2 regions of the Chromobacterium sp. IIBBL 290-4 genome follow, and region 1 is predicted to be linked to the other one. Evidence: predicted binding sites of a transcription regulator. Region 1 holds the regulator's gene; the other holds the start of a gene.
What was found. The regulator NrdR, encoded in region 1, represses ribonucleotide reductase genes. The targets are predictions, from matches to a motif close to AAANACNATATATNGTNTTT.
Positions count from the first base shown of each region.

Region 1 (14,615 bases):
GACGCGCTGATCGCCCGTGTGGCCGAGAAAGCCACTGCGTTGTGCCACCGTTTCCCGGTGTACGCCAAGTAAGCTGTTCGGCCCAAGAAAAAGCCGCTCTCGAATGAGGGCGGCTTTTTTGTTTTGATTGTCCCGTCCTGGAATAAGTTGACACTTTTTCGCCGTAACGAAGGAGAGTCACATGGAATCAAGGATTAAACGTACCCAGCAAGACTACAGCCTGGCTTTTAAACTGTCGGTCGTAGAGCAGGTAGAAAAAGGCGAACTGACTTACAAAGAGGCGCAACGCCGCTATGGTATTCAAGGTCGTTCGACGGTGCTGGTATGGTTACGTAAGCACGGTTTGCAGGACTGGAGTGCCCAGCCCTCCCGTAGCGCCCAGGGGATCGCGATGGGGAATCAAGGCAACAAGCCGCTGACGCCAGAACAGCGGATCAAGGAACTGGAAACCCAACTCAAAGAGGCCAATGAGAAGGCGCAGCTATTCGAAGCGATGCTTGAGGTCTTGAAGAAAGACTACGGGGTGCGCGTAGTAAAAAAGCCTTCGGGCAGGTCCTTGCCCAAAGGCTCGTCCAGGGGTTGAGCGTGGGCCGGGCCTGTCGATATGTCCAGCTGAGCCGCCAGGCCTATTACAAGCGCCGCCAAAGCGAAAGCCATCGTGCCGAACGGAATGGCAAAGTGATCGCGTGGGTGAGGGACGTGCGCTTGCGCCAGCCCCGACTGGGAACGCGGAAGCTGCACCATGTGCTGCAATCGCGAATGGCGGAAGCGGGGATCAAGCTGGGACGGGACGGTTTGTTCGATCTGTTGCGTACAGCCCGCCTGCTGGTCGTGCCGCAGCGGGCGTACCATAAGACCACACACAGTCACCATCGCTTTTACCGCCATCCTAATCTGCTCAAGGCCGGGCCGCACCAAGTCGTCCCGACGGGGCCGGAGCAGGTCTGGGTGGCGGATATCACCTACTTGCCGACAGCGCAGCGGTTTGCTTACCTGAGTCTCGTGACTGACGCTTACTCAAGGAAAATTGTTGGGTATCACGTGCATGACAGCCTGCAGGCGGAGGAAGTCAGCGGAGCCCTCAAAATGGCCTTGCGGACGCGACGTTCACGGCAGCCGTTGATTCACCACTCCGATCGCGGCATTCAGTATTGTTCGGCCTACTATCAGCAGATCCACGAACGACACGGGCTGATGTGCTCAATGACGGATGGCTACGATTGCTACCAGAATGCCCTGGCAGAGCGGGTGAACGGCATTCTAAAAGGCGAACTGCTGCTGCATCGCCCAGCCGATTTGCAGCAGGCGAGGAAAATGGTGGAGCAGTCGGTGAGGATCTACAACCAGGAGCGCCCTCACCAGGGCTTGAAATACAAGACGCCCGATGAGGTACATCGGGCGTCTGTCGCGAGCATCTGACCAGCGCATGCGGCGCGCTGGCAGGTGTCAACCTATGTCAGGACTGGACAGATTGGGTTGCTTAGAAGGCGTAATTCAGCGTCAGGCGGGCAACCGGCCAGAAGTTGGCTTTGTTCATGTCGCCGCGCAGCTTCTCCTGTTCAACGTTCACGTTGTATTGCAGCTGTTGGCATTGAGCTTGGCTGAGCGCGCTGGTGCAGTTGGCGCTCAGGTTGGTGCTGGGTTTGCCGGTCAGAATGACGCCAAGGTCGCCGCTCAGGCTCAGCCCCTTTTCTTTGACGCTATTGCCAAAGCCCAGGCCCAGGTACAGGCCAGGCTTGTTCCATTTGGATTCGCCTTCCAGCTTGCCGATCTGATCCGCGGTGTAGGTATAGCCATTCAGCGTGTAGGTGGCATGGCCGCTGGCATTGGCGTTCAAGCCGATCTTGGTATTGTTGGCGACGAGGCCGCCGCTTAGGCGGAAGCCGTTGTCGAACGGGAAGTAGTCCGCCAACAGGCCTGCTTGGAACAGCTTGAATTTGGCGTCGTAGTGAGTGTCGGTGCCGTAGTTGCCGCTGGTGCTGTAATCGAAGCCGGACAGGACGCCGCGAAGGTTGACGCTGTCAGCCAGTTTGTAGGTGGCCATCAGGTCGAAGCCGGTGGTGCCGACGCCGGCGCCGATGGCGAAGCGGGCAGCGTCATCGGCGGCATGAGCGGACAGGGCGGCGCCGATCAAGGCGATGGCGGAGAGGATTTTCGTATATTTCATTTGGATTGTCCCGGGTAGTGCAAAAAAAGCGGACAATCATACGTCAAATCCATTGGCATTTAATATGTGAATATTTTTGATTGCAACAAAAGCGCTATCGCCTGCGGCAGGCGCTTCTGTCGGTTTGGGAAATGGCTATCCTCGAGCGAAGCTGGCTGCGCTAAAAGCCGTAGTTGACGCTGATGCGGCCAACCGGCCAGATCTTGTACTTGTTGACGTCGTTTTGGACGGTCGCTTGATCGGCGGCGACATCGCTTTGCAGCTGTTGGCATTGCGCTGCGCTGAGCGAGCTGCCGCAGGCGGCGCTGAGGGTAGTGGTGGGTTTGCCGGTGTAAATCAGTCCCAGGTCGCCGCCCACGCTCCAGCCTTTTTCGCTCAGGCTATTGCCATATCCCAGGCCGAGATACAGCCCCGGCTTGTCCCATTTTGCCTGGCCGGTCGCGGTGCCGACTTGTCCTGACGTGTAGGTATTGCCATTGAAGGTGTAGCTGCCGGTGCCGTCCGGATTGCCGTTCAAGTTCAGCTTGGTATTGACCAGCACCAAGCCGGCGCTGAACCGGAATTCGGAGTCGAAGGGGAAATAATCGGCCAGCAGACCTGCCTGGAACAGTTTGAACTTGCCCTGATATTGGACGCCGGAGCCGAAGTTGCCGTTATGGTTGTAATTGAAGTCGGATAGGGTGGCCCGCAGATTGACGTTGTCCAGAATGCTCCAGGAGCCGGTCAGGTCAAAGCCGGTGGTGCCCGCGCCGACGCCGAAGGAGTATTGAGCGGGATCCGCCGCGGCTGCGCCGGAGAGAAAAAGCAGGGTCAGCAAACTCATTCTAGTCATGACATGCCCCATTTGGATAATGAGATCGCGCTGCAGTATAGACAAGACTCGGCGCAGGCGATGCCAGCGACAGGCTTTGCTGATAACATCAACATGTTGCAATCTTTAGGATTCCTGTCATGAAATGCGCTTTTTGCGGCAACCCCGATACTCAGGTGATCGATTCCCGCGTCAGCGAGGATGGCAGCAGCATCCGCCGCCGCCGCCGCTGCCCGGCGTGCGACAAGCGCTTCACGACGTTTGAAACCGCCGATGTCCGGATGCCGCAAGTGGTCAAGACGGCGGGGCATCGCTCCGAATTCGATATCGACAAGGTGCGCACCAGCTTTCTGCGCGCCTTGCACAAGCGGCCGGTGCCGACCGCGCTGGTGGACGAGGCGATCGACCGCATCTGCCATAAGCTGCTGCAACTGGGCGAACGCGAAGTCAGCAGCCGGCAGATTGGCGAAATGGTGATGAACGAGCTGGCCAAGCTGGATAAAGTGGCTTATGTCCGCTTTGCATCGGTGTATCGCAGTTTTCAGGATATTTCCGAGTTTTCCGATGCGATCAAGGAAATTCAGAAATCATCGCATTGACAGTCTGCAGGCAAATAGATAACTTTTGATTTATTTGTCATAAATGGATTGAATATGAGCGATATCGTCAGCGCATGCCGCGTGGCGTTGCGCGCGCCGGATTTGATCGATGCGCCGGCGCTGTTTGCCTTGATCGATCAAGATAGGGATCATCTGCGGACGTGGCTGCCATGGGTGGATAAAACCCTGTCGATAGCGGATTCGCGCCAGTTTCTGGCAGGCGTGCTGGAGGGCAGGCGCGACGGCGCGCCTTGCCGTCATTGGCTGATCGAGGCGGACGGCGAACTGGCGGGCTGCATTGATCTGCATGCACTCAGCGGTCAGCATCGCCACGGCAGCCTGGGCTATTGGCTGGCTTCGCGTTGCAGTGGCCGAGGCGTGATGACGCAGGCGGTGAGTCAGGTGCTGGACATCGCTTTCGGCGAGATGGGTTTGCATCGGGTCGCCTTGGTGGCCGGCGCGGCGAATCATCGCAGCCGGGCGGTGGCGAGCAGGCTGGACTTCGCGCTGGAGGGCGTGATGCGCGAATACCTGCATCTGCATGATCGATACTTCGATGCCAGCTTGTACAGCATGCTGGCCAGCCAATGGGCCGCGCGCCGGTGAACGTCACGCTGCGGCCGCCGGAACCGGAGCGCGATGCAGAAGCTGTGCATGCCTTGATCGAGCGCTATCGCGCCACGCTGGCGCAGTGGATGAGCCAGGTAGTGAAACCGCGATCCGCTGCCGAGGCGGAAGCGTTTCTGCGTCAGCAAGCGAAGAGCAATGCGGATGGCGGCAGCGCGCACCGCATCATCGAGGTGGATGGCGAAATCGCCGGCATTTGTTCCCTGCATGGCATCAGCCAGACGCATATGAGCGCGCGGGTGGGGTATTGGCTGGCCGACCATCACGTGGGCAAGGGCGCGATGCGGCAAGCGCTGGCGCAATTGCTGGACCATGCGTTCGATGATCTGGGCCTGCATAGAGTTGAACTCGGCTGCGCGCCGGAAAATATCCGCAGTTGCCGGGTGGCGGAACGCTTGGGTTTTCGGCTGGAAGGCGAGTTGCGCGACGCGCAGCGGCTGAATGGCCGGTTTTGGAATATGCGTTGTTACGGCCTGTTGGCCAGCGAGTGGAAGGAAAGAGCATGACGGGCTTCAGCGCCGACGATCATCTGTATATGCAGCGGGCGCTGCGGCTGGCCGAGGCCGCCACCCGGCGGGCCTCGCCGAATCCGGGCGTGGGCTGCGTCTTGGTGCGGGATGGCCGCGTCATAGGCGAGGGCGCGACGCTGGCGGTGGGCTCCGATCATGCCGAGATTCAGGCGATCAAGGATTGTTTGGCCAGAGGCGGCAACCCGCGTGGCTCGACCGCTTATGTCACGCTGGAGCCGTGCAGCCATTACGGCCGCACGCCGCCTTGCGCCGGGCGGCTGATTGATGAGGGCGTCGCGCGCGTGGTCGCGGCGATGGTCGACCCCTACCATGAAGTCGCCGGGCGGGGCATCGCCATGCTGCGCGAGGCCGGCATTGACGCGCAGGCAGGCCTGATGGAGGCGGAGGCGCGGCGCGTGCATCGCGGCTTCCTGTCCCGCGTGACGCGCGGCCGCCCATGGGTGACGCTGAAAGCGGCGGCTACGCTGGACGGCAAAACCGCTTTGCTCAACGGCAGCAGCAAATGGATAACCGGCCCCGAGGCGCGGATGGATGTGCAGCGCCTGCGCGCCGCCAGCTGCGCCATCCTGACAGGCAGCGGCACGGTGCTGGCCGACGACCCGCAGCTGACGGTGCGCGAGATCGCCGTCATCGAGCAGCCGTGGCGCGTGGTTTTGGACGGCGCGCTGAAAACCTCGCCCGCCAGCCGCATCTATCAAGGCGGCCGGGGCCTGCTGGCGCATGGGGCGGCCGATCCCGTCAAGCTGGCGCCGTATCTGGCCGCCGGCGTAGATTGCCTGGCGCTGCCCGCCATCGACGGCAAGGCGGATCTGGCCGAATTGATGCGGCAACTGGCCCAGCGCGGCGTCAACCATTTGATGGTGGAAGCGGGCGCGGGCCTTAATGGCGCCATGCTGCAAGCCGGACTGGTGGATGAGATTGTGCTGTATCTCGCGCCCAGCTTGGCCGGAGATGCCGCCCGCGGCTTGTTCGCCTGGCCGGCGCTGAGCGATCTGGCGGACAAGATCCGGCTGGACATCGTCGACGCGGCCAAGGTGGGCGCCGATCTGCGGCTGACGCTGCGACCCGAAGCGCGAGGCTGAGCGCCGACGCCGCATGGCTTATAGTGAAGCGTGAGGCGCGGGCAGGCGCAGGCATCTGCGGAGAGGGGAGGCATGGCGGATCTGGCGTCGGCTTTGAACGCGTATCTGAGCCTGGTGGCGCGGCTGGGCGCGTCCGCTGCGGTTTTGGATGAGCGGCGCGCTCTGCTGCAGGACCTGCTGGCCAGGCAGGGCGCGGCGAAGCGCACCCAGGACGCCTACCCGCCGATGGTTGAGGCCTTGCTGGCGGTGTTGTCGCCGCCGCAAAAAGTGCTGGCCATGACCTGCGCGCGCGAGTTCTTCTACTTCTGGCTGGACGATATGAAGCGGGTGGTGGAGATCACCTCCCGCTCCGGCTTTTCCACCCACAATCCCGTCTTTCCCATCGAGTCCAACTTCGATTTATTGATCGCCCGCATCGAGGGCGAGGCATTCGAGTCTTATCCGCCGTCGCTGGAACTGTTCCTGGGCAAACTGTTCGAGGATGGCATGGCCAATGCCGACATCCGGCCGAGGGAACTGATTCTGCAAGCCTTGCTCTATCTGTTGGAGCCGCACCCTTTCCGCTCCACCAGTTACCGGATGGCGGTGGATGCCTTGTTGCTGCACCTGTCCGACTCCGGCGAGCGCGAGCTGCTGCTGGAGACGGTGCGCGCTTACTTTCCCTATTGGCAGTCCTTTCCCTTCGCGCATCAGCGCCAGGCCGCCGGCGACGAGCCGGGCTAGCCGTCGGCCTGCGCGGCGGTTGTCGCCGGGTCGATGCTATGGGAATATTTTGGTATTGCTAGAGGAGAACGCCATGGCGGATTCAAAGGCCTATCAGAGCCTGACTCAGACTTTCCAACGATTGCATCGCTTCAATCATTTGGCCTCGATTGCCCATTGGGACAGCGAGACCATGATGCCGGCCAAGGGCCATGCAGCCCGCGCCGACGCGCTGGCGGAAATCAGCGTCTACACCCATCAATTGATCACCTCGCCTGAACTGAAACGCTGGCTGGACGAGGCCGAGCAGGACGATCTGAACGAGGCTCAGCGCGCCAATCTGCGCGAGATGCGGCGCGAATGGAGCAAGGAAAACCTGCTGCCCGCCGAACTGGTGCAGGCCAAGTCGCTGGCGGCCGCGCATTGCGAGCATGCCTGGCGCAGCCAGCGTCCGGCTAATGACTGGCAGGGATTTCTGCCGAATTTGAAAGAAGTGGTGCGGCTGGCGCGCGAAGAGGCATCGCACTTGGCCGCGGCGCAGGGCGGCAGCCGCTACGACGCCTTGTTGGGTCAATACGAGCCGGGCATGGGCAGCGGCGACATCGCGCGCTTGTTTGATGACGTCAAAAGCTGGCTGCCGGACCTGATCTCCAGGGCGATGGACAAGCAATCGCGCGAGACCGTGCTGCAGCCGCAAGGGCCTTTCCCGATCGAAACGCAGCGGCTGCTGGGGCTGGATGCGATGAGGCTGCTGGGTTTCGACTTCGATGGCGGCCGGCTGGACATCAGCGCCCACCCGTTTTGCGGCGGCGTGCCGGAGGATGTCCGCATCACCACCCGTTATAACGAGCAAGAGTTCGTCTCCAGCCTGATGGGCGTGGTCCATGAAACCGGCCACGCGCGCTATGAGCAAGGCCTGCCGCGCGATCTGCTGTCGCAGCCAGTGGGCCGGGCGCGCTCCATGGGCATACATGAGAGCCAGAGCCTGTCGTTTGAAATGCAATTAGGCGGCAGCCGGGCTTTCGCCGGCTTGCTGTCGCCTCTGGTGCGGCGCCATTTCGGCGAGCTGCCGGCTTTCGAAGCCGACAATCTGGTCAAACTGTTCACCCGCGTCAAACCGGATTTCATCCGCGTGGATGCGGATGAGCTGACTTATCCGGCGCATGTCATCCTGCGTTTCGAGATCGAGCGCGCCTTGATAGACGGCGAGATCGAGGCGGAGGACATCCCATCCTTATGGGATGAGAAGATGATGGCTTATCTGGGCGTGGACACGCGCGGCAATTACCGCAATGGCTGCATGCAGGATTCGCACTGGGCGATTTCGCTGCTGGGGTACTTCCCCTGCTATTCGCTGGGCGCCATGTACGCGGCGCAGTATTTCGCCGCGATGCGCCGGCAGAATCCGCAACTGGATGCGCAGATCGCCGCGGGAGCCCTGTCGCCGGTATTCTCTTGGCTGGGCGACAAGATCTGGAGCCAGGGCAGCCGCTGGCAAACGGATGAGCTGGTCACGCGGGCGACCGGCGAGACGCTCAATCCGGCTTACTATCGAGCCCATCTGGAAGCGCGCTATCTGGGCTAAGCGGTTTCAGACGCCGGCCATCTGTTGATGCAGGTGGTCGCGCCAGTCCTCAAACTCAACCAGATCCAGGCCCAGATAGGCCAGCACGGCGGCGCTGCGCGAAGGCCAGCCCGGATCTTCTCGTCCCGGCGTGGCGGTGCGCCAGATGTGCAGCGCCGCGCGGGTGATGGCCACCATCATTCTGCCGTCGTGGTCCAGCGGGGCGCCCGGTCCGCTATGGAAAACATCGGGATCGTATTGCACCTGGATGGCGCGGGCGAAATTCTCCGGCATATTCCATACCTTGGCCACCAGATAACCGACGATGGCATGATCGGTGCCGTGCAGCTGCTGCTCCACCTTGCAGGCGCGGATATCGTCGGCGATTTCCATCAATTGCAGGGTGCGGGGATAGTTGGGCTCGCGCATCAGCAAAATGGCGATGCCGCAGGCGTGAAACAACGCGAAGCTCTGGCACTCGTCCGGCGCCTGGGTCAGCCGCTCGCTGAGCTGGCCGGTGATGGCCGCCACCTGCATCGCCCGTTCCCAGAACAGCTCCAGCGCCGCGGGCGATTCCTGGGTCAACCGGCTGCGCAGCACCAGTCCGCTAGCCAGGTGGATGACGTTGTTGACGCCCAGCAGGTTGATGGCCTGGCTGATCGACTGGATCTTGCGCCCTTGCCCCAGCGCGGGAGAGTTGGCCGCCTTCAGCATGGCGATGCTGAGCGCCGGATCGCTGGTGACGATGTCGCTCAGCTCCTGCAGCGGCGATTCGCTGTCATTGCGCAGCGCTTGCAGCCGGTCCAGAATTTCCGGTCGAGGCGGGATGACCAGATTCTGCAGCAGCTGGTCGCGTTGGATTTCGCTCAGTTCGGTGGACATGGCGGTAGCGCTTTTGTGGCAGATACTTAAGCAGTGTAGCAGCCGATCCGCGAACTTTTCTGATGCAGCGCAAGCGAGACGAGTGTTCAGCCGGCGCTGAAAAACCGTTCCACCGCAGCCGCCAGCGCCTCAGGCTTTTCCCATTGGATCATGTGTCCGGCGCCGGCTATCGTGACCTCGCTCAACTGTTGGAAACAGGCCCGGCGCTCGTCCAGCGTGTTCAGCACGGCGCTGACCGCCGGGTGGTCGAAGGGGTGTTCGCCCAGCACCCATAGCACCGGCGCGGTGATGCGTTTCCAGCACGCCATCGCCTCTTCCAGCCGGTATAACACCGGGTTGACCATTTTATGTTTCGGGTCGGCGCGGTGGATGACGCCGCCTTCCGGCGCGGCTTGGGTCAGCTCTGCCGCCAGCCAGCGCGCCCTTTCCTGCGTGAGCAGGGGATTGCGCGCCATCAGCTTGTCCGCCATCTCTTCCAGACCGGTCATGATGTCGAAACGGCTGCCCCCCGCGGTTTCCTTGAGCCAGCGGCCATAGCGCCCCGGCGCTTCGGCGGGGCGGGTGGCGTTGAGGCCAAAGCCTTCTTCCAGAATCAGTTTTTCGATGCGCTCGGGCCGCACGCCGGCGTAAATGCCGGCGATCATCGCGCCCATGCTGTGGCCCAGCAGCTTGACCGGCTGATTCGGCGATAAATGCTCCAGCAGCGCGTCCAGATCGGCCAGATAGTCCGGGAAGAAATAGCTGCCCTCGTTCCACTGGCTGTCGCCGAATCCTCGCCAATCCGGCGCCACCACGCGCCAGTCCTGCTCAAACGCGTCCACCAGAAATTGAAAGGTCGCGGAGCTATCCATCCAGCCATGCAGCATCACGATCAAAGGCGCATCCGCCTTGCCCCAGGTGCGGAGTCGATAGCGTCGTTGGTTGAGCGTGGCGAACTGCTTGGCGCTGGTTTGCATATCGTTGGGCTGTTCAGTGGCGAATGGATAGCAGTTTAAACCGGTGGACGCGCAAGTCAATTCAAGCCAAGAGCATTTTTCGGGTGCGCGAGCGTTTCCGAAACATATGGCGGATAGCCGCTATTTTAAACTAAATGATTTAATTTATTTTGCAATGATGTATCAAGGCAACAGTTCAAATTAGATATTGTAAATATTAACAATTAGGAAAAAGTGTTTTTAATCAATTATTTGACTTGCCGCTCGTCATGGGTGCATCGAGTTTTGTATGTTGAATGTTTGGTAGTATTTACATTAATCTTGCGTCTAGATCGCGCCAGACGATGCGTTGGATGGGCGGCGCTTAAAGGCAGGGACGCGGCTGCGTGACCTGCCAGGATGTTGCGAAGCGGAGTGGCGTCTTGCCATTGCGGCCGCGCGTCGCGGATTCTTGCGCCCTTTTTTTAAACTAACTACCAAGTTAGCGTTAATTAAATTTTATCAATCTAGGTTTGGCGGCCTGTATCGCTTATCCTCGCGCTTGCCGCGATGAGGACGGATATGGCGGATCGAAGGACTGAAACAGGTAGCGGCGCACCGGCGATTTGGATCTGCCGAGGCGCAAAGAAGACCTTGTCGTTGAGCTCAATCGGGCACTTAACCGGGCAGCCATATTGCCCATCATTGAAATGGAGACTTTTGAATGAAGCAGATCGTTATCGCCGCGCTGATCGGCCTGGGTGTTTCCTCCGCCGCCATGGCTTCCGATGGCCTGATCACCATCACTGGAAAAATCGCCGCGCAAACTTGCACCATCACCGGCACCACCGGCACCAATGTATCGGTGCCGCTGCCGACGGTAGGCGCTTCCGCGCTGACCACCTCCGGCGCAACCGCAGGCGCGACCCCGTTCAATATCCGTCTGACCAGCTGCCCGTCGGGTCTGAACAATGCTCAAACTCGCTTTGAAGTCGGTTCGACCATCGACTCCCAAACCGGCAATCTGCTGAACGCCGTGGGCACCGGCAACGCCACCAACGTAGAAGTGCAAGTGCTGAACAGCAGCTTCGCGCCGATCAACCTGTCCAGCAATGTCGGTTCGCAATCGGTTTCTATCAATAACGGCACCGCCACCCTGAATTACTACGCCCAGTACTACGCGACGGGCGCCGCGACCGCGGGTCTGGTGAACAGCTCTGTTCAATACTCCATGACTTACCAATAAGCGCGAGCATGCGCCGGGCGGCATCCGTCGTCCGGCGGCTATTTTGACTGGATAGTGGCTGATAAAAATGAAACAAGCAGCATGGCAAGGGGTGGTCGGACTGGTGTTGGCGGCGGCATTGTTGAGCAGCGCCGCGCTGGCCGGCGTGGTGGTATCCGGCACGCGGGTGATTTATCGAGCCGACGATCGAGAGGTGACGATCAAGGTCAATAATCCGGGCAAAGAGCCGTCCCTGGTGCAGGTTTGGGCGGATCGCGGCAATGAAAAGTCGGTGCCGAATACCGCGGACGCGCCTTTTTTGATCATGCCGCCGATTTTCCGCGTCGATCCCAGCAAAGGGCAGACCATACGCCTGACTTATACCGGCGCGGATTTGCCGGAAGACAGGGAATCGGTGTTCTGGCTGAATGTGCTGGATATACCGCCTTTGCCCAAGAAAACCAGTGAACAACAAAACTTCATGCAGGTGGCGTTTCGCTCCCGCATCAAGTTGTTTTATCGGCCGCATGGCTTGGCCGGCAATCCTGACGATGCCGCGAGCCAGCTGACTTGGTCCTTGCAGGCGCAAACCGGAGGCAAAGGCTATGCGCTGCGCGCGGCGAACCTCTCGGCGTATTACATCTCCTTGAATCGCGCGGTGTTGGCATCGGGCGGCCGTGAGTATGAAACGGACGGCGGCATGGTGCCGCCAGGCGGCAGCCACGATTTTGCGCTGAAAAACCTCAAGTCCCGGCCAGAGGGCGAGCTTGGCGTTTCCTACGAGAGCATCAATGACTACGGCGCGCCGGTCAGCCATACCGACGCCAAGCTGGCGCCCTGACACTTCGCGCCGCTTCCTTGCCCCTGCAGACTGAATCCGCCATGAAGCTCGCCATGAGACGACAACCTGATTTGCGCTGGGTCTTAAACCCGCTCAGCCTGCTGATTTGCGGTTTATTTGGCGCTCCGGCCGCATGGGCCGATTCTGCCGCGGCGCCGGCCGCCTCTACGCCTGCGCCCGCGAACGCCGCGCCGAGCGGAAAGGCGGCGGCCCAGCCTCCTGAGGATGTCCAGTTCAACCCGGTGTTTCTGAACCAAACCTCCAACGGCCAGCAGATCGATCTGTCGCGTTTCAACCAGATGGGCGGCACCTTGCCGGGCAACTATCGGGCGGATGTTTACGCCAACGGCGTCTGGGTGGGGCGGCGCGATGTATTGATGAAGTCGTTTGGCGACAAGGCGGCGCAAGCGTGTTTGAATCGGAGCTTGTTGGATGATTTAGGGTTGGAGGCCTCGCGACTGCCGAGTCCGCAACAACTGCCCGGTCGCGACGAGCTGGCTCGCTGCGTCGAAATCGGCTCGATCGTGCCCGGCGCGTTCTCTTCATTCAATAGCGCGGATTTAAGACTGGACGTCAGCATTCCGCAAAGGTATCAGCGAGCGCGGGCGCGCGGGTACGTCGCGCCTGAATATTGGGATGCGGGCGCGCCGGTTGCCGGCTTTCTCAACTACAACGCCAATGTCTATCGCGCGGGCAATAGCGGGCAGGGCAATTCGACGCAGTATTACTTGTCCGCCAATTCCGGCGTGAATATCGGATTATGGCGCCTGCGCTATGACGGCACCTTGACGCAGCAGGACAGCAATGGCCTGAGCCAGCGCAATTATCAGAATACGGCCGCTTACGCGCAGCATGATTTGACCGCTTGGCACTCGGTTTTGACGGTGGGCGATTATTTCACCCCTTCCGACTTGTTCAGCAGCGTGTCTTTCCGCGGCGTGCAAATCCTATCGGACGACCGCATGCTGCCGGAGTCCTTGCAAGGCTATGCGCCGGTGGTGCGAGGCGTGGCGGAAACCAATGCCAAAGTATCGGTGCGGCAAAACGGCAATCTGATCTATGAAAATACCGTCGCGCCCGGCGAGTTCAGCATCGACGATTTGTATAACACCGGTTTTTCCGGCGATCTGGAAGTGACGGTGACCGAGTCCGATGGCCGGGTGCGAAAATTCATCGTGCCTTACGCCGCCGTGCCGCAGCTTCTGCGCGAAGGCCGCGAGCGCTTCGCTTTTACGGCGGGGCAGTGGCGCAGCAATTCGCTGAGCCAGCGGCCCGGTTTCGCGCAGGCGACGTATCAGCGCGGCATCAGCAACAGCCTGACCGCGTATGGCGGCGCGATTCTGGCCGAGCATTATCAATCCGCTTTGCTCGGCGCCGGCATCAATACGGCTTATGGCGCCTTGGCTCTGGACGTCACGCAGTCCTGGGCGGGCGCTTTGCCCGAAAGCCTGGGCCTGCAAACGATGCAGGGGCAGAGTTATCGTTTGTCGTTCAGCAAGCTGATGGAGAAAACCCGCACCAATTTCACGGTCGCGGCCTATCGTTTCTCCACCGCCAATTATCTGGAGTTTCAGGACTATGCCAATTTGCTGAATGGAAGCAGCAGCCTGGCGCGGGCGAAAAACCAGTTCCAGCTGAATGTGGACCAGCCTTTGGGCGGCAGCTGGGGCCATGTTTTTCTGACCGGAACGACGCAGGACTATTGGAATCAAACCGGCCGGAATACCACCTATCAGCTGGGCTATGGCAATAGTTTCAAGCGAGTCAGCCTGAATGTGTCCGCCGGCCGCTCGCGCGATTCCAATGGCCGCAACATCAATCAATTCCTGCTCAGTTTGACCATGCCGCTGGGGAGCGGGGCCGGCGCGCCGCTGTTGAGCGCCAGCGCGGGCTCCAGCAGCGATCAAAGCCGCAACGAGCAAGTCAGCGTCAGCGGCGTCGCCGGCGACTTGCGCAATCTGAGCTACAACGTCTACGCCAACAACAGCTATGCCAATACGAGCGGCAACAGCAATAGCGGCGGCGCCAGCGTGCAGTATGCGAGCTCCGTGGCCTCGTTCTCGGCTGGCGGCAGCGTCAATGGCTCCAATACGCAAACGAACGCCGGCGTGAGCGGCGCCTTGGTGTTCCACCCCGGCGGCGTGACCGCCGCGCAGGCCTTGGGGGAATCGATAGCGGTGATCGAAGCGCCGGGAGCGGAGGGCGCGGCGGTGGCCAATACCAACGGCGTGCGCATCAACCATGACGGTTATGCGGTGGTGTCCTCGCTGATGCCGTATCGGCAGAACGAAATCACGCTCGATCCCAAGAATATGAACCAGGATGTCGAACTGCTGGAAACCAGCGCTCTCGATGCCCCGCGCGCCGGCGCCATCGTGACTTTGAAATTCAACACCCAGCAGGGCAAGCCCGTCATTGTCGCCTTGAAGCGTCCCGGCGGCGGCAGCTTGCCGGTCGGCGCGGAAATCAACGATGGCAAGGGCGAGTATGTGGCCTTGATCGGCCAGGGCGGCCGCGCCTTTATCCGCGGCATGGAAGGGCAGAGCCTGACCGCAAGCTGGGGTTCCGGGCGCGATCAGCAGTGCCGTTTCCAATATCAATTGCCGCATCAGAACGCCAGTGCCGGCTATCTGCAGACAGAAGCCCTGTGCCAGCCTTTACAACCAGAAGC
Region 1 is NZ_CP100128.1:307,786-322,400, reverse strand. Features, by position in the region: gene glyA (serine hydroxymethyltransferase) at 1-72, shown strand, start outside; one part of gene NKT35_RS01440 (IS3 family transposase) at 182-532, shown strand; one part of gene NKT35_RS01440 (IS3 family transposase) at 535-1,419, shown strand; gene NKT35_RS01435 (hypothetical protein) at 1,481-2,167, opposite strand; gene NKT35_RS01430 (hypothetical protein) at 2,328-2,999, opposite strand; gene nrdR (transcriptional regulator NrdR) at 3,119-3,577, shown strand; gene NKT35_RS01420 (GNAT family N-acetyltransferase) at 3,632-4,183, shown strand; gene NKT35_RS01415 (GNAT family N-acetyltransferase) at 4,165-4,710, shown strand; gene ribD (bifunctional diaminohydroxyphosphoribosylaminopyrimidine deaminase/5-amino-6-(5-phosphoribosylamino)uracil reductase RibD) at 4,707-5,816, shown strand; gene NKT35_RS01405 (hypothetical protein) at 5,889-6,539, shown strand; gene NKT35_RS01400 (carboxypeptidase M32) at 6,613-8,103, shown strand; gene NKT35_RS01395 (HDOD domain-containing protein) at 8,110-8,964, opposite strand; gene NKT35_RS01390 (alpha/beta fold hydrolase) at 9,051-9,920, opposite strand; gene NKT35_RS01385 (fimbrial protein) at 10,603-11,124, shown strand; gene NKT35_RS01380 (fimbrial biogenesis chaperone) at 11,192-11,944, shown strand; gene NKT35_RS01375 (fimbria/pilus outer membrane usher protein) at 11,998-14,615, shown strand, end outside.

Region 2 (14,615 bases), 3.6 Mb from region 1:
GAACGCATGGGCAAAAAAATCGCCGGCGGCGGGAGGGCCCGTGCCGGCGATTTTGTTGAGGCGGGGCGCGTCAGTGCCCGCTTTGATGCCCTGTCACGGTCATCGCCTCGCCGCGCCGCTCATGGCTGAAACGGATCAAAATGGCGATGGCCAAAGCGACCACGCCAGCCACGATGGCCATCGCCAAGCCGTAGTCGCCGCCAAAGGATTTGGCCATATGCGCTTGCATGGGGCTGTTGACCGAGGCCAATAGATTGCCCAATTGATAAACCAGGCCGGGAAATGTGGCCCGCACCGCTGTCGGAGAGATTTCGTTGAGATGCGCGGGAATCACGCCCCATGCGCCTTGCACCGATATCTGCATCAGAAACGCGCCGATGGCCAACATCAGCGGCGTGGTGGAAAACGCCCACAGCGGCAGTACCGGCAGCGCGATCAGGGCCGCCAGCGTGATGGCGTTGCGGCGGCCTATTTTCTCCGACAGGCTGCCCAGCGCCAGGCCGCCGATGATCGCGCCGACATTCAGGCAGATGGCGATCATTTGCACGGTATGCGGATCAAACTTGTGCTGCACTCGCAGGAAGGTGGGGTACATGTCCTGGGTGCCGTGCGAGAAGAAGTTGAAGCAAGTCATCAATAAGATGGCGTAAAGCGACAAGCGCCATTGCGCGGCGATAGATTGCCACAGGCCAGGCTTGTCATGATGCCTGGCCGCTTCCCAGCTGGGGCTTTCCGGCACATTGCGGCGGATATACAGCGTCAGCAGCGCCGGCAGCAAGCTCAACATGAACATGCCGCGCCAGCCGATATGTTCGAACAACTGGCCGAAAGCCAGCGTCGCCAGCAGGTAGCCGCTGGGATAGCCAGCCTGCAGCAGGCCGGAAACAAAGCCGCGCGACTCCTTGGGAATGCTTTCCATGGTGAGCGAGGACCCCACGCCCCACTCCCCGCCCATGGCCACGCCAAACAGCGTGCGCAGCACCAGCAGCACGGCCAGATTGGGCGCGAAGGCGGAAGAAAAGCCCAGCGCGGAATACAGTACGATATTGGCCATCAGTATTGGGCGGCGGCCAAATCGGTCGGCCAGCCTGCCAAAAATCAAGGCGCCCAGCGGCCGCGCGGCCAGGGTCAGCATGATGGCCCAGCTCACCGACTCGATATCGGCGCCGAATTCGCGCGCCACATCTTTAAGCACGAACACCATCAGGAAAAAATCGAACGCATCCAGCGTCCAGCCTAAATAGCAAGCCAGTACGGTCTGCTTTTGCTGCTTGGTCCAGGCCATGGCCGTCTCCTCTTCGTCTTTATTGGTTTTGACATGCAAAAAACATATTAGACAAAAAGCTCGACCTTGGTTGGGTCGTAAAGAAATGGCAACACATTAAGAGCCGCGGCAGGCGTCGCGCAGGCGCAGGTTTTGCCAGCCGCGCTAAGGCGGCCCGTTCGGGGCGTCGTAACGGCCCGACTGAAAGTCCTTTTCCATTTGCCGGTATTCGCCGCTGGCCCGCAGCTTGGCCAGGCCTTGATTGAACCTTGCCAGCAAGGCCTCCGCGCCGGGATATTTTCGGCTTATCATCAGCCGGTAATCTATCTTGCTGAACACCCGCGGCGACGCGGTGATCGCCGCCTGCTGCTTGGGCGGGAAGTGTTGTCGCAATTCCGCCATTCCCACTGCGCGGATCAAGGGGAAAAAATCGATGCGGCCGATCAGCAGCTGGTGCATGCCGGTTTCCAAATCCTTGGTCATGTAATTGTGGATGCGCCCGGACTCTATCGCCTGTTGCCAGACACCCAGCCGGGAGCCGTTTGGCGTGGCCATGGTCAGGCCGTAGAAGTCCTCCACCTTGTCCGCCTTCATTCTGCGGGTGGCTAGATGGAACACCACCTCTTCGTCCGATACCACCGGGTCGCTGAACAAGGCGAACTGCTGGCGCTCCGGCGTGGTGGACCAAACGACGGAGCCGGCGATGTCGCCGTTGCGCACCATGGCCTCGGCGCGGGCCCAGGGGTAAAAGCGATACGTCACGCGCGCGCCGGCCAGGCGGAAGGCCTCGGTGACGATATCGGACGCATAGCCCCAGTGCGGCAGATTGACCGACAGATATGGCGACCACTCGCCATTGGCCAACTTCACTTCATCTAACTGAGCATCCGCCCTGGCCGGGCCAACCCAACTCATCCAGGCCAAGCAAATCATCCCTATCCCGCGCTTCATGCATTCCTCTCCTTGGTCCTGCCTCTCCAGACTAGCCTGCGGCGTTTTTGCCCGCCAATGCGCAAGCGGAAAAGAAACCAAGCTTTCCATTCGATTCATCGTCTACGGTGAATTATCCGGCGCGCATGCGCCGCACGCGAGGGAGGAAGCAATGAAAATATTCACTTTGTCCGCCGTGCTCAGCTGTTGCCTGCTTGTGGCGGCGTGCGGAGGAGGCGGTTCAGGTTCGGCCGCCGGCTCCAGCAGCAGTTCAGGCAGCGCCTTGTCCGGCACGGTGGCAGTGGGCGCGCCGATGCAGAACGCTACCTTGACGGTGCTGGGCGCCAACGGGCAGTCCGTCTCCACCGGCATCAACAGCGACGGCAGCTACAGCAATCTGAATATCGGCAGCCTGACCGCGCCCTACCGCTTGCAGGCCTGCGGTACGGTCAACGCCATTCAGGTGTGCCACTATGCGGTGGCGCAGGCGGCGGGAACGGCCAATGTCACGCCGCTGACCACCGCCACCCTCACCCTGGCGCTAGGCAACGACCCCGCCTCCATGATGAGCGGCTCGGCCCCCGCGTCCAGCAGCATCGCCAGTAGCCAGCAGTCATTGCAGTCGGCCTTGTCTTCGGTGTTGTCTGCCCTGGGCTTGAGCGCCACGCAGGACTTCACCACGGCCAGTTTCGCGGCCAACCGCACCGGCATGGACAAGCTGCTGGACACCATACGCGTCAGCACCGGGCAAAATGGCAGCGCCAGCTTTGTGCAGCTGGAGGGGCTGGTCGGCGCGGGAAATTTCTATATCGATACCGGCGGGAGTCAAGCCGGCGGACTGGCCGACAGTACTTTGCTGAATGGATTGGCAGTGGATTTGACCGGCATCAGCCAGATATTCAGGGCGCTGAATGCCGCCGTCTCCAGCAGCACCGTATCCGCCTGCACCAGCGCATTCAGTTCGGCCAATATTCTGGATGCTGCGTTCAGTCTCAGCATCAACAACCAGGCCATGACGGCGGCCAATGCGGCCAGCACCATCTGCAACGCCATGTCGCAAAGCAGTTTGCTGGGCGGGACGGTGGCCGACCCCGTTTTGCGCGATTGCGACTTCTCCGGCAGCGACAAATTCTGCACGGTAGGCTTCGATATCTTGAATGGCGGCAATGTTCAAGAAGGCGCGGAGCTGACCATCGTGCTGCGCAATGGCAGCGGCAACTGGCTGCTGCTGGGCAACCGCACGCCGTATGAAATCCATGTCAACGCCTCGGTGCAGCGCAATTTGCGCGTCAATGCCAGCAGCCCGCAGCCCGCCTACACCCGCGCCATCTCCTTCGACATCAGCAGCAGCGCCAATGGCGTCAGCAATGCGGTGCAAGCCGCGCGGGTGTATCAGCGCAATGCCGCCAATACCGGTTGGGATACCCAGCCTATCGTCGCGCTCAGCAATGTCGGCTGCACTTCTCAGCCCAGGCTTACCATCAATGGCTCCAGCTGCGGCGCCACCTGGCTTTCTCTGGACAGTTTCAACAACGCCAGCCTGGCCAATGGCGACGCCATGATTGACGCCTTCTATCGGCGCGGACGGCAGGTCCGGATAGACTTGTACTCTGACCAAGCGGCAACCAGCTTGCTGGCCAGCGTGGTGCAGCGTATAGACGGGGTCCCGCCCAAGTCTGCCCAATTGGCCGGCCTGCCCTGGCTGACGCTGGATGCAAGCAGCCAGAGCGCGCTCGCCAATTACGCCAGCACGCTGGGCGCCAATCTTGCCTTCGCCTGGACCGGCAGCAACGCCATCGTGCCTCATGACGCCTCTTTCTGCGCCGATGCCAGCTGCAGCAACCCCGTGCAGTTGGATTTGAGCGGCAAGCTGGGCAGCGCCGGCAGCAGCAGCTTCAACCTGGGCAGCCTCAGCCTGGCCGTCAGCGACTACAAACAGATCGCGCTCTATGGGCGCGACCGGCAGAATGTGGGGTATGAAAGCAATTACATCAGTTGCACGACCGGCGTAGGCAACTGCCAGTAAGCGCCCTCCCCTCCGCCCGGATGCTTAGGCGTCCGGGCGGCGTTTTTTTGAGCCCGGCGGCGTAGCGAATGGGCAACAGTGCAAATACACAACATATAGGTCTGCTTAAGTTTTCAGCACCCTCTGCTAGTCTCATTGTTTCGACAGGCATTTTTCTGACAGCGACATCAAACGCGAAAACCCATCCAAAAAAAATTCCTTGTCCTAGAGCCAGCAACCACGCGGCTTTCCATCTTTCCACTCAAAGTCAAGACTTGAACTGCGTCACCCTCACCACTAGAATTTGGGCAGATTTAGCGGTGCTGACGGTATATATTGTGTTTACCCACAGCCCGCACACAGCTTTTCAACAGAATTGTCCACAAGCGGACGCGCGCACCAGAAAGCGTGCCGCCGGGCTTTAACTTCTCTTTATCGAGGGATTCATGCAATTGACCACTTTTGAAGGCCAAACCGCCGCAGAACTCGGCCGAGCCGCCGCGCCGCAAGCCGACTTCAGCCTGTACAAGACCATCCGCCGCAACGGCGCGGTGGTGGCGTTCGAGCCCGTCAAAATCTCCATCGCCATGACCAAGGCCTTCCTGGCCGTCATGGGGCAGCAAGGCGCCAACTCGGCCAGCCTGCGCGACAAAGTCGCCCAGCTGACGGAGCAAGTGGTCAATGCGCTGATGCGCCGCAAGCCGGAAGGCGGCGCCATCCATATCGAAGACATCCAGGACCAGGTGGAACTGTCGCTGATGCGCTTCGGCGAGCACGACGTGGCCCGCGCCTACGTGCTGTACCGCGAACAACGCTCGCAAGAGCGCGCCGCCCGCGGCGAAGCGCTGGCCAGCGTGCAGATCAACGTGGTGCGCCACGACGGCCGCAAGCTGCCGCTGGACGTGGCCCGCCTGCGCGCCAGCATCGAAGCCGCCAGCAAGAACCTGGCCAATATCGATGTGGACGCCATCCTGGCCGAAACCCTGAAGAACATCTACGACGGCGTGTCCGAAGAAGAAGTGGGCAAGTCCGCCATCCTGGCCGCCCGCTCCATGATCGAGCAAGACCCGGCCTACGATTACGTGACCGCGCGCCTGCTGCTGGGCAACATCCGCCTGGAAATCCTGGGCGAAGCCGTGCCGCAGGACGAAATGGCCAATCAGTACGGCCCATACTTCGTCGATTACATCAAGAAGGGCATCGCCGCCGAACTGCTGGACGAAAAGCTGGCCGAGTTCGACCTGAAAAAGCTGGGCGCCGCGCTGAACGCCGACCGCGACCTGCAATTCGGCTACCTGGGCCTGCAAACCCTGTACGATCGCTACTTCCTGCACGTGGACGGCACCCGCATCGAAATGCCGCAGGCTTTCTACATGCGCGTCGCCATGGGCCTGGCGCTGAACGAAGTGCGCCGCGAAGAGCGCGCCATCGAGTTCTACAACGTGCTGTCCAGCTTCGACTTCATGTCGTCCACTCCGACGCTGTTCAACTCCGGCACCCGCCGCAGCCAGCTGTCCAGCTGCTACCTGACCACCATCGCCGATGACCTGGACGGCATCTACGAAGGCATCAAGGAAAACGCCCTGCTGTCCAAGTTCGCCGGCGGCCTGGGCAATGACTGGACCCCGGTTCGCGCCATGGGCTCGCACATCAAGGGCACCAACGGCAAATCGCAAGGCGTGGTGCCGTTCCTGAAAGTGGTCAACGACACCGCCGTGGCGGTGAACCAGGGCGGCAAGCGCAAGGGCGCCGTCTGCGCCTACCTGGAAACCTGGCACGCCGACATCGAGGAATTCCTCGAGCTGCGCAAGAACACCGGCGACGACCGCCGCCGCACCCACGACATGAACACCGCCAACTGGATTCCGGACCTGTTCATGAAGCGCGTGATGGAAGGCGGCGAGTGGAGCCTGTTCTCCCCGTCCGAGACGCCGGATCTGCACGATATTTACGGCCAAGCCTTCGAAAAAGCCTACACCGCTTACGAAGCCAAGGGCGCGCGCGGCGAGCTGAAGGTATACAAGCGCATCCCGGCCCTGAGCCTGTGGCGCAAGATGCTGACCATGCTGTTTGAAACCGGCCATCCCTGGATCACCTTCAAGGACCCGTGCAACATCCGCAGCCCGCAGCAGCACATGGGCGTGGTTCACAGCTCCAACCTGTGCACCGAAATCACGCTGAACACCAATGACGACGAAATCGCCGTCTGCAACCTGGGCTCCGTCAACCTGGCCAAGCACTTGCTGGCCGATGGCAGCCTGAACCAGGAAAAACTGCAGAACACCGTCCGCATCGCCCTGCGCATGCTGGACAACGTGATCGACATCAACTTCTACCCGGTGCAGAAGGCGCGCAACGCCAACTTGAAGCATCGTCCGGTGGGCATGGGCATCATGGGCTTCCAGGACTGCCTGCACATCAAGCGCGTGCCGTACGCATCGGAAGCCGCGGTGGAGTTTGCCGACGAATCGATGGAAGTGGTGGCTTACTACGCCTACCTGGCTTCCACCGAGCTGGCCGAAGAGCGCGGCCGCTACCCGTCCTACAAGGGCAGCCTGTGGGATCGCAGCATCCTGCCGCACGACAGCATCAACCTGCTGGCGGCCGAGCGCGGCGGCTACCTGGAAGTGGACCGCACCGAGCGCATGGACTGGAACAAGCTGCGCGAGCGCGTCAAACAGTTCGGCATGCGCAACAGCAACTGCCTGGCCATCGCCCCGACTGCGACCATCGCCAACATCATCGGCGTGTCCGCATCCATCGAGCCGACCTACCAGAACCTGTTTGTGAAGTCCAACCTGTCCGGCGAATTCACCGTCACCAACGAGTACCTGGTGCGCGACCTGAAGGCCGCCGGCCTGTGGGATGAAGTGATGGTTGCCGACCTGAAATACTTCGACGGCAGCCTGGGCCAGATCGACCGCATCCCGGCCGAACTGAAAGCCATCTACGCCACCGCTTTCGAAGTGGACCCGCGCTGGCTGGTGGAAGCCGCCTCCCGCCGCCAGAAGTGGCTGGACCAGGCGCAGTCGCTGAACCTGTACATGGCTGGCGCTTCCGGCAAGAAACTGGACGATCTGTACAAGCACGCCTGGGTGAAGGGCCTGAAGACCACCTACTACCTGCGCACCCTGGCCGCCACCAGCGCCGAGAAGTCCACCGGCCGCGGCGGCGAGCTGAACGCCGTATCCAACCAGGTGCAGCAAGCCGCGCCGGCCGCCGTGGACAACACCCCGGCCACCGACGCCAAGTTCTGCAGCATCGACAACCCGGATTGCGAATCCTGCCAATAAGGACTCGCAGGGCGGAGGCTCCCTTGGGGCGTTCCGCCATCGCACGGGCCAGCGGGAGGCGCAAGCCTCCCCATCCCCAAGCCGCTTGGATCCAGGCGGTTTCAGGATGAGCCCAAACCAACCGCAGGGGCGTTCCGCCAGATATCTGGCAAACCGCCCGAACGGGAAGTTTTCACGGCAGCCCCAACAAGCCAAGAGAGCGACGATGAGCCTGGAAGCCTTTTTCAAGCACTACCGCGACAGCTACTCGCAACTGGACTGCCCCGGCGTGACCGCGCACTTCACCGTGCCCTTCACCGCCATCCATCACGGCGACCTCGCCTGCTGGACCGATATGGATTCACTGGTCGATACCACCGAGGCCTTGCTGGCCTGGTATCGCGGCCAAGGGTTTCAGAACGCCAGCCATGTACTGGAAAGCGTGCAGCCGATGGGCGCAGGCGCCGCCAGCGCCGTGGTGGCCTGGACCGTCAAGCGCGACAACGCGCCCGACTGGCGCTACCACACCGGCTACCACCTGAAACAGGTGCAAGGCCATTGGAAGATTTACGGCATCGTGCAATACGACACGGCGCCGGAGCAGCAAACGCTGATCCCGGTTGCGGCGCAAGCCTGAATCGGTCGCGAACCGCCAGGGGCGGCGGCATCCGCCCCACAGTCAAGGCAACACTGGGAGGACAGATGCAGACATTCGAAAACATCGGAATCATCGGCTTTTGCGAAGACAAATCGCACAACCCGGACAAGCAGTTCCTGCTGTTCGACATGTATCTGCAGCTGAGCTGCCCGCCGGCCAGCGAATGGAAAGACTACTTCGCCGAATCGCGCCGCGAAGCCCGCGCCCAGCCATGGCGCAGAGCCTGGGTAGAAGGCGACTGTCTGGTGGTGTATTGCCAGCCGGAAGAATTGCAGCAGGAAATCGAAAACCTGAAGCACGACATCGCCGCCGCCAACCGCCAATACCGCCAGCTGCAAACGCTGCGCGGCAAACGCGGCCGGCAGCTGGAGCAGGAAGAGGCGCAAGAGCGGGTCATCATCCGCCAGCTGGCGCAGCAACTGCGATTCTGAAACCACGGGAGAGCCCATGAGCACCGCAGCGTACTACTACTTGCGCAAGTCCGCGTCCGGCCGCCGCGCCGTCGTCGCCAGCAGTGGCGCTCATGCGCTGATTACCTCCGCCCCGCAGCCGGAAGGCCCGCCGCCGGCGGAGGGCGAAGTGCGCACCGTGGCCGTGACCGCGCTGCAACCCGGCGCCAGCGCCGCCCAGCGTCGCCGCGTCATCGTCAAAACCGCATAAACAGCGGCCGATGCCCGCCCTGCCCTTGCGCAGCCGGCATCGCCGCCATTGAAACCCCAACCGCGCTCCAGCGCGGCAAGCAAAAACAATCAGGAGCACCCATGTTGAATTTCGAAGACACCGTCGACACCTCGTCCGCCGCCAACTCCATGGACGTCCATGGCACCGGCCGCGTCAACGTGGTGGACAAGAAGGTGATCAACGGCACGACCGACGTCAACCAGCTGGTACCGTTCAAGCACAAGTGGGCTTGGGAAAAGTACCTGGCGCAGTGCGCCAACCACTGGATGCCGCAGGAAGTGAACATGCAGCGCGATATCGAACAGTGGAAAACCGGCCAGTTGACCGAAGACGAAATGCGCATCGTCAAGCGCAACCTGGGCTTCTTCGTCACCGCCGACTCGCTGGCCGCCAACAACATCGTGCTGGGCACCTATCGCCAGATCACCAGCCCGGAATGCCGCCAGTTCCTGCTGCGCCAAGCCTTTGACGAAGCCATCCACACCCACGCCTACCAATACATCGTGGAAAGCCTGGGCCTGAACGAAGGCGAAGTGTTCAACGCCTATCACGAGATCAAGTCCATCCGCGACAAGGACGAATTCCTGATCCCGTTCATCGACGTGCTGTGCAACCCGGAATTCAAGACCGGCACCGTGGAAAACGACCAGAAGCTGCTGAAGTCGCTGATCGTGTTCGCCTGCATCATGGAAGGCCTGTTCTTCTACGTTGGCTTCGTGCAGATCCTGGCGCTGGGCCGCCAGAACAAGATGACCGGCGCGGCTGAACAGTACCAGTACATCCTGCGCGACGAGTCCATGCACTGCAACTTCGGCATCGACCTGATCAACACCATCAAACTGGAAAACCCGCTGCTGTGGACCGACAGCTTCAAGGCCGAGATCGTTGAGCTGTTCAAGCAAGCGGTGGAGCTGGAATACGCCTACGCCGAAGACACCATGCCGCGCGGCGTGCTGGGCCTGAACGCCAGCATGTTCAAGGAATACCTGCGCTTCATCGCCAACCGCCGCATGCAGCAGATCGGCCTGGATCAACTGTTCCCGGGCGTGAACAACCCCTTCCCGTGGATGAGCGAGATGATCGACTTGAAGAAGGAGAAGAACTTCTTTGAGACGCGGGTTACGGAATATCAGACTGGCGGGGCGTTGAGCTGGGATTGATTTGACATGCGTCGGGCGACAGATAATTTTTCATTTACGACGCATAATTTTTCATCCGACGACGCATAATTTTTCATCGCGTTGCCAATAATGTCGGAAATCAGAAAGCCTGAAATCCTGTAACCAACGCTTGAAATCTTGCTTTGCGAGAAGCAAAGGCCCTGTAGTTGCAGGGCCTTTGTCGTATCCCGAAGGGGTGGCGGTTCATAAGGTTATGTGTTGAGAAGAACCCCGGCTTCGACTTATCGGCCGAAGTGGCCCTTCAGCCACCGACAGAAGAGTGGCAGCCCTCGTCCCTGAGCTGTCATTTGCCGTCATAACTGGGAAGTGGCTGCTTTGACGTTCGAAGTGGCCCTTGGTTTGGATCGAAGTCATCAGCTTCTCCCTTGATAATTGAATTCAACGGGCAGCTGGTAAGCTCAGTCAAACCGCCCTGTAGATTAGGGGTTGCAATACGGACACAGTTATGACAAGGCGCTTATGAAACATAGCGTTGGGAGTGATCATTCAGATGATCAAGATCAATTGATATACGGACACCAATGACCGTATAAACACTATTATATATCTTAAGCATATGCCTCATAAACAAGAAGCCCTACGCCTAATCGAAGATTGTCTGCAAGAACTAGAGTCCCAGAAAGGCTCAGTTTTATCAGGCATTCAAAAGCTAGCACGTGCAGCTGGAATAATGGAGCGTTTGGACGTAGCTGCCTGGTGTGCAATTCAATTAGGTGACCAGAAGTACACGCGTACATTGCAAGCACTAATTAATCACCTCGTGGATACATCAGTGGACCATGAGTCAAAATCTGCGAAAGAAAAAACAGATCAATTAATAAAGAAGTTGAATGAATTAAAGCTCAATGAAAAATTTCATTATTCCAATGAAGAGCTGAACATCAAAGCCTCAACAGGAGGTGGCGGATATGTGAGCATTGGCTTTGTTGAGGAGCGATACGCCGACCTTATACGCCTTCGCAAAGGCAATGATGGAACACATTACAAAAGCCAATTAAGCAACCACATCAATTATGTTAAAAGAAAAGCCCATTCCCAGGCATCGGAAATATTCAACCAACTCAAATTTTCAGGCACAGTACAGAACTGCTTTGACACACTAAAAACAGCAGCAGACGATAAGTTATTGGATTTAAACCCGGAGCTCGCTGAGCAACTAATGCTCGCATTTAAGGCTGTTGCATCAACCAAGAGTGAAGAATGGTCTCAAGCGCTAACAACATGCCGTCGACTAATCGAAGGACTTGCTGACACACTTTACCCTCCTAGTGATCAGAAGCAAAATGGCCGTGCTCTTGGCCCAACAAACTACGTAAATCGCCTCTGGGCCTTCATGGATAAATCCATCGCATCGAACTCCAACAAAGAATTGGCTAAAACTCACATTGACTTCCTTGGTTCCTGGCTTGAAAAGGTGAATAAAATCTCAAACAAGGGAGTGCATGCAGAAGTAAGTCAAATTGAAGCAACAAAAGCAGTGTTTCACACCTATCTTATCGTTGCCGATATTTTAGAGTGCGCAACAGAACCCCCTCCGAGCAGCGTAAAAAAAAGCATTAATGAGGCAACGTTAGACGAAATTGAAGGCTATGTCCCAATAATGTGTTGCAAGGGACGACCCACTGCCTCCTGCAAGCAGTGGCAAGGCTGCATGGTTTGCTGATAGCGCTCCAGCATCCGTCGCCACCCCAGATAGTTTTCAAGGTATTTGGTGGCAACCCCGTGGAATCGAGCCATCCAAAGCTTCAAGCGGCTATGGTAGGCATTCACATGCTGGATATGGAACGCCCCCTCGCGTACCCGCTGTCCCGTCTTGGCATGCACGACTCGATGGGTAATGCCATGCTGCCTGGCAAAGGTCGAGTACACCGCTGCGCCGTCCGAACACAGGATGGCGTCGCTATCCACCAACGGGGCTAAAGCCGCTTCCACATGAGCGCCATTGAGCTTCTTCAACTTGAAGTCCGCTATATGTCCCTCTCGGTCCTGCACCACCATGATGGGAATCTGATCCGGCCCGGTTCCCCGTGTTTGGCTGACGCCACCCCGCTGGCGCGGCGCGCGGGGGAGGCACCGCTGCCCTTTGAATGATTCCAGAATGAAGGTTTCATCTACTTCGACGATGCCTCGGGCTTGCGCCGCCAGATGGTCTGATGCGCGATGCAAGAAGCGATGCCGCCATAGGAAAGCCGTGTTCTTGCTGATGCCGCATGCACGAGCGGCTGCTCGCACGGTCAAGCCATCCTGCAGTGCTTGGGCGTAGCTCAGCCAGCGATCGGCCTTGCGCAATTTGGCTAATGGACTGCCCGACAAGGCATTGCAGGTCCGGTGGCACTGTTTGCAGCGATAACGCCGCAGGCCTCGGCTCCAGCCCCATAACGCCAACTGGTTGGCCTCGGCCTGGCAGTGTGGGCAAGCCGTCAGGTCAGGCAAGGCGTCCTGAATGGCGTCATGGTGAGTGGGATGTTTAAGCGCAGAAGACAGCAAGCTCCTCTGTTTGAGCGTGAGCTGATCCAGTTGGGCAAGAAAACGCTGAAAACTCTGGGCATCCATGGCGCGACTCCCGGTCTGCTACTGTATTCAGCATAGCTCCCAACACGGAATTGGGACATAGCCAAATTGAAGCTCAATTGGATGTTAGTCGCGCCATCGCGAAGGAAATATTTAAAGCGAGAGTTAGACAAGGAAAACTTAACATAGCCAGTCTCAGCAGCATTAAGGGGGTTGGACCAAAAGCAATAAGGCTGGCCCACGAAGAATTTGATATTCCAGAATAAAAATATTTGGTGCGGATGGTGATTCTTTGCATTGCCGGGCGTGTCCGAATTTTTGTGTAAACGGGGTTTGGGTTACGCCTGTGGAATGCGTTCCTCGAACTGAATGGTAAAGCGAGTCAGCGCTGCCTTCCAATCCCGAATCGGCATGGTCCACTTCTGACTGATGTTCCTTAGCGCCAGATAGAACAGTTTCAGCAATGCCTCATCACTCGGGAACGAGCCCCGATTCTTGGTCAGCTTTCGCAGACTCATATTCACCGACTCGATGGCATTAGTGGTGTAGATCACTTTCCTGATCTCCGGCGGGTAGTCGAAGAATGGCGTCAACCGAGCCCAGTTGCGCCGCCAGAACTGACCAATTGGCAAATACTCGTCATCCCACTTGGCCTCAAACTCACCTAGCCGCTGCTCAGCTTCGTCGAGGGTGGCCGATTGGTAGATTCGCTTCAGGTCGGCGGCTACTTCAGCACGCCGCTTCCACGACACGTAGTTCAGGCTGTGTCGCACCATGTGCACGATGCACAACTGCACCGCTGCTTTCGGGAAGACCGCCTCGATCGCTTCCGGGAAACCCTTCAGACCATCGACGCAGGCGATAAAGATGTCCTGTACGCCCCGGTTACGCAGCTCGGTCACGACCTGAAGCCAAAACTTGGCTCCTTCCGTCTGAGCCAGCCACATCCCCAGAACCTCCTTCTCTCCAGCCAGGGTAATACCGATGGCGAGATAGACGGCTTTCACACGTACAGCTCCCTCACGTACTTTCACGTGGATGCAGTCGAGGTAGATGATCGGATAGAGCGAGTCCAGGGGGCGAGCCTGCCACGCCTTGACCTCTTCTGTGACGGAATCGGTGATGGAGGAGATCAGGCTGGGCGAGACCTCGGTGCCGTACATCTCTTCCAGATGGGCCTGGATTTCCCGAACAGTCATACCACGGGCGTAAAGCGAGATGACTTTGTCGTCGAAGCCGGTCCAGCGGGTCTGGTGCTTGGGAATGAGTTGCGGCTCGAAGGTACCCTGGCGGTCTCGTGGCACTTCGATAGGCAATTCGCCGAACTCGCCCTTGAGGGTCTTGCGGCTCTTGCCGTTCCGGGTGTTGCCGGCTGGATTGAGCACCGGCTCGTGTTTGCTATGGCCGAGGTGTGCGGCCATCTCAGCATCCAGTGCTTTCTCGACCAGCAGCTTGGTCAGTTGCTTGAGTAGGCCGTTCTCACCGATGAGGTCTTCGGGCTTCTGATAGTCGGCCAGCAAGCTGTCCAGTAGTGTGTCAGGTACGTCGTGTTTCTTTGAGCTCATTGTGTCTCCAGACTAGGTGGCAGTTTCCTGCCAAATGTCCGTTTACACAAAATTCAGTACACGCCCGGCTTTGACTGAGTCGATTCGGGTTCAGTGCTCCAAGGCTTATGTCCGCATTGAACGACGTAGTGAAGGCACCGGCAAGTTCGAAGCGGTTCGGCTGGATTTGGCGGGGGTGTGAGATGGGCAAGCTGATCAACCCGTTTGAGTGGAGCAAAACCACGCTGCGAGAGCTGTTTGAAGAGACTGAGGCCACTGTAGAAAACCAATTCGACATCGTGGAAATGGAGCTGGCAGATGGTCGCTCAGTCGTGATGGCCCTGATTGCGGGAATACATGCGCAGCCAATCGCCCAGCTGTTGCGGGAGGCCAAAGAAACCGCAAACGATGTGTAAGTGGATTAAACACTACGCTGTTTTGACAATTTCGTTCACCAGCAAGGAGCAAACCATGACCAAGCAAGACCTGATCAAACACCTGGCCGCCCACGCGGATGTCACCAACAAACAAGCCGAAGCCGTTCTCAACGCGCTGACAACCGCGGTGCT
Region 2 is NZ_CP100128.1:3,954,680-3,969,294, reverse strand. Features, by position in the region: gene NKT35_RS18655 (MFS transporter) at 71-1,285, opposite strand; gene NKT35_RS18650 (substrate-binding periplasmic protein) at 1,430-2,215, opposite strand; gene NKT35_RS18645 (hypothetical protein) at 2,367-4,220, shown strand; gene NKT35_RS18640 (ribonucleoside-diphosphate reductase subunit alpha) at 4,646-7,492, shown strand; gene NKT35_RS18635 (DUF6841 family protein) at 7,698-8,108, shown strand; gene NKT35_RS18630 (hypothetical protein) at 8,174-8,560, shown strand; gene NKT35_RS18625 (hypothetical protein) at 8,577-8,789, shown strand; gene NKT35_RS18620 (ribonucleotide-diphosphate reductase subunit beta) at 8,891-9,970, shown strand; gene NKT35_RS18615 (hypothetical protein) at 10,662-11,654, shown strand; gene NKT35_RS18610 (IS1595 family transposase) at 11,579-12,544, opposite strand; gene NKT35_RS18605 (IS256 family transposase) at 12,841-14,067, opposite strand; gene NKT35_RS18600 (DUF3164 family protein) at 14,102-14,248, shown strand; gene NKT35_RS18595 (hypothetical protein) at 14,250-14,462, shown strand; gene NKT35_RS18590 (HU family DNA-binding protein) at 14,518-14,615, shown strand, end outside.
Region 2: a site for NrdR is predicted at 4,524-4,543, ahead of NKT35_RS18640 (ribonucleoside-diphosphate reductase subunit alpha). Genes of this name have one in related genera too.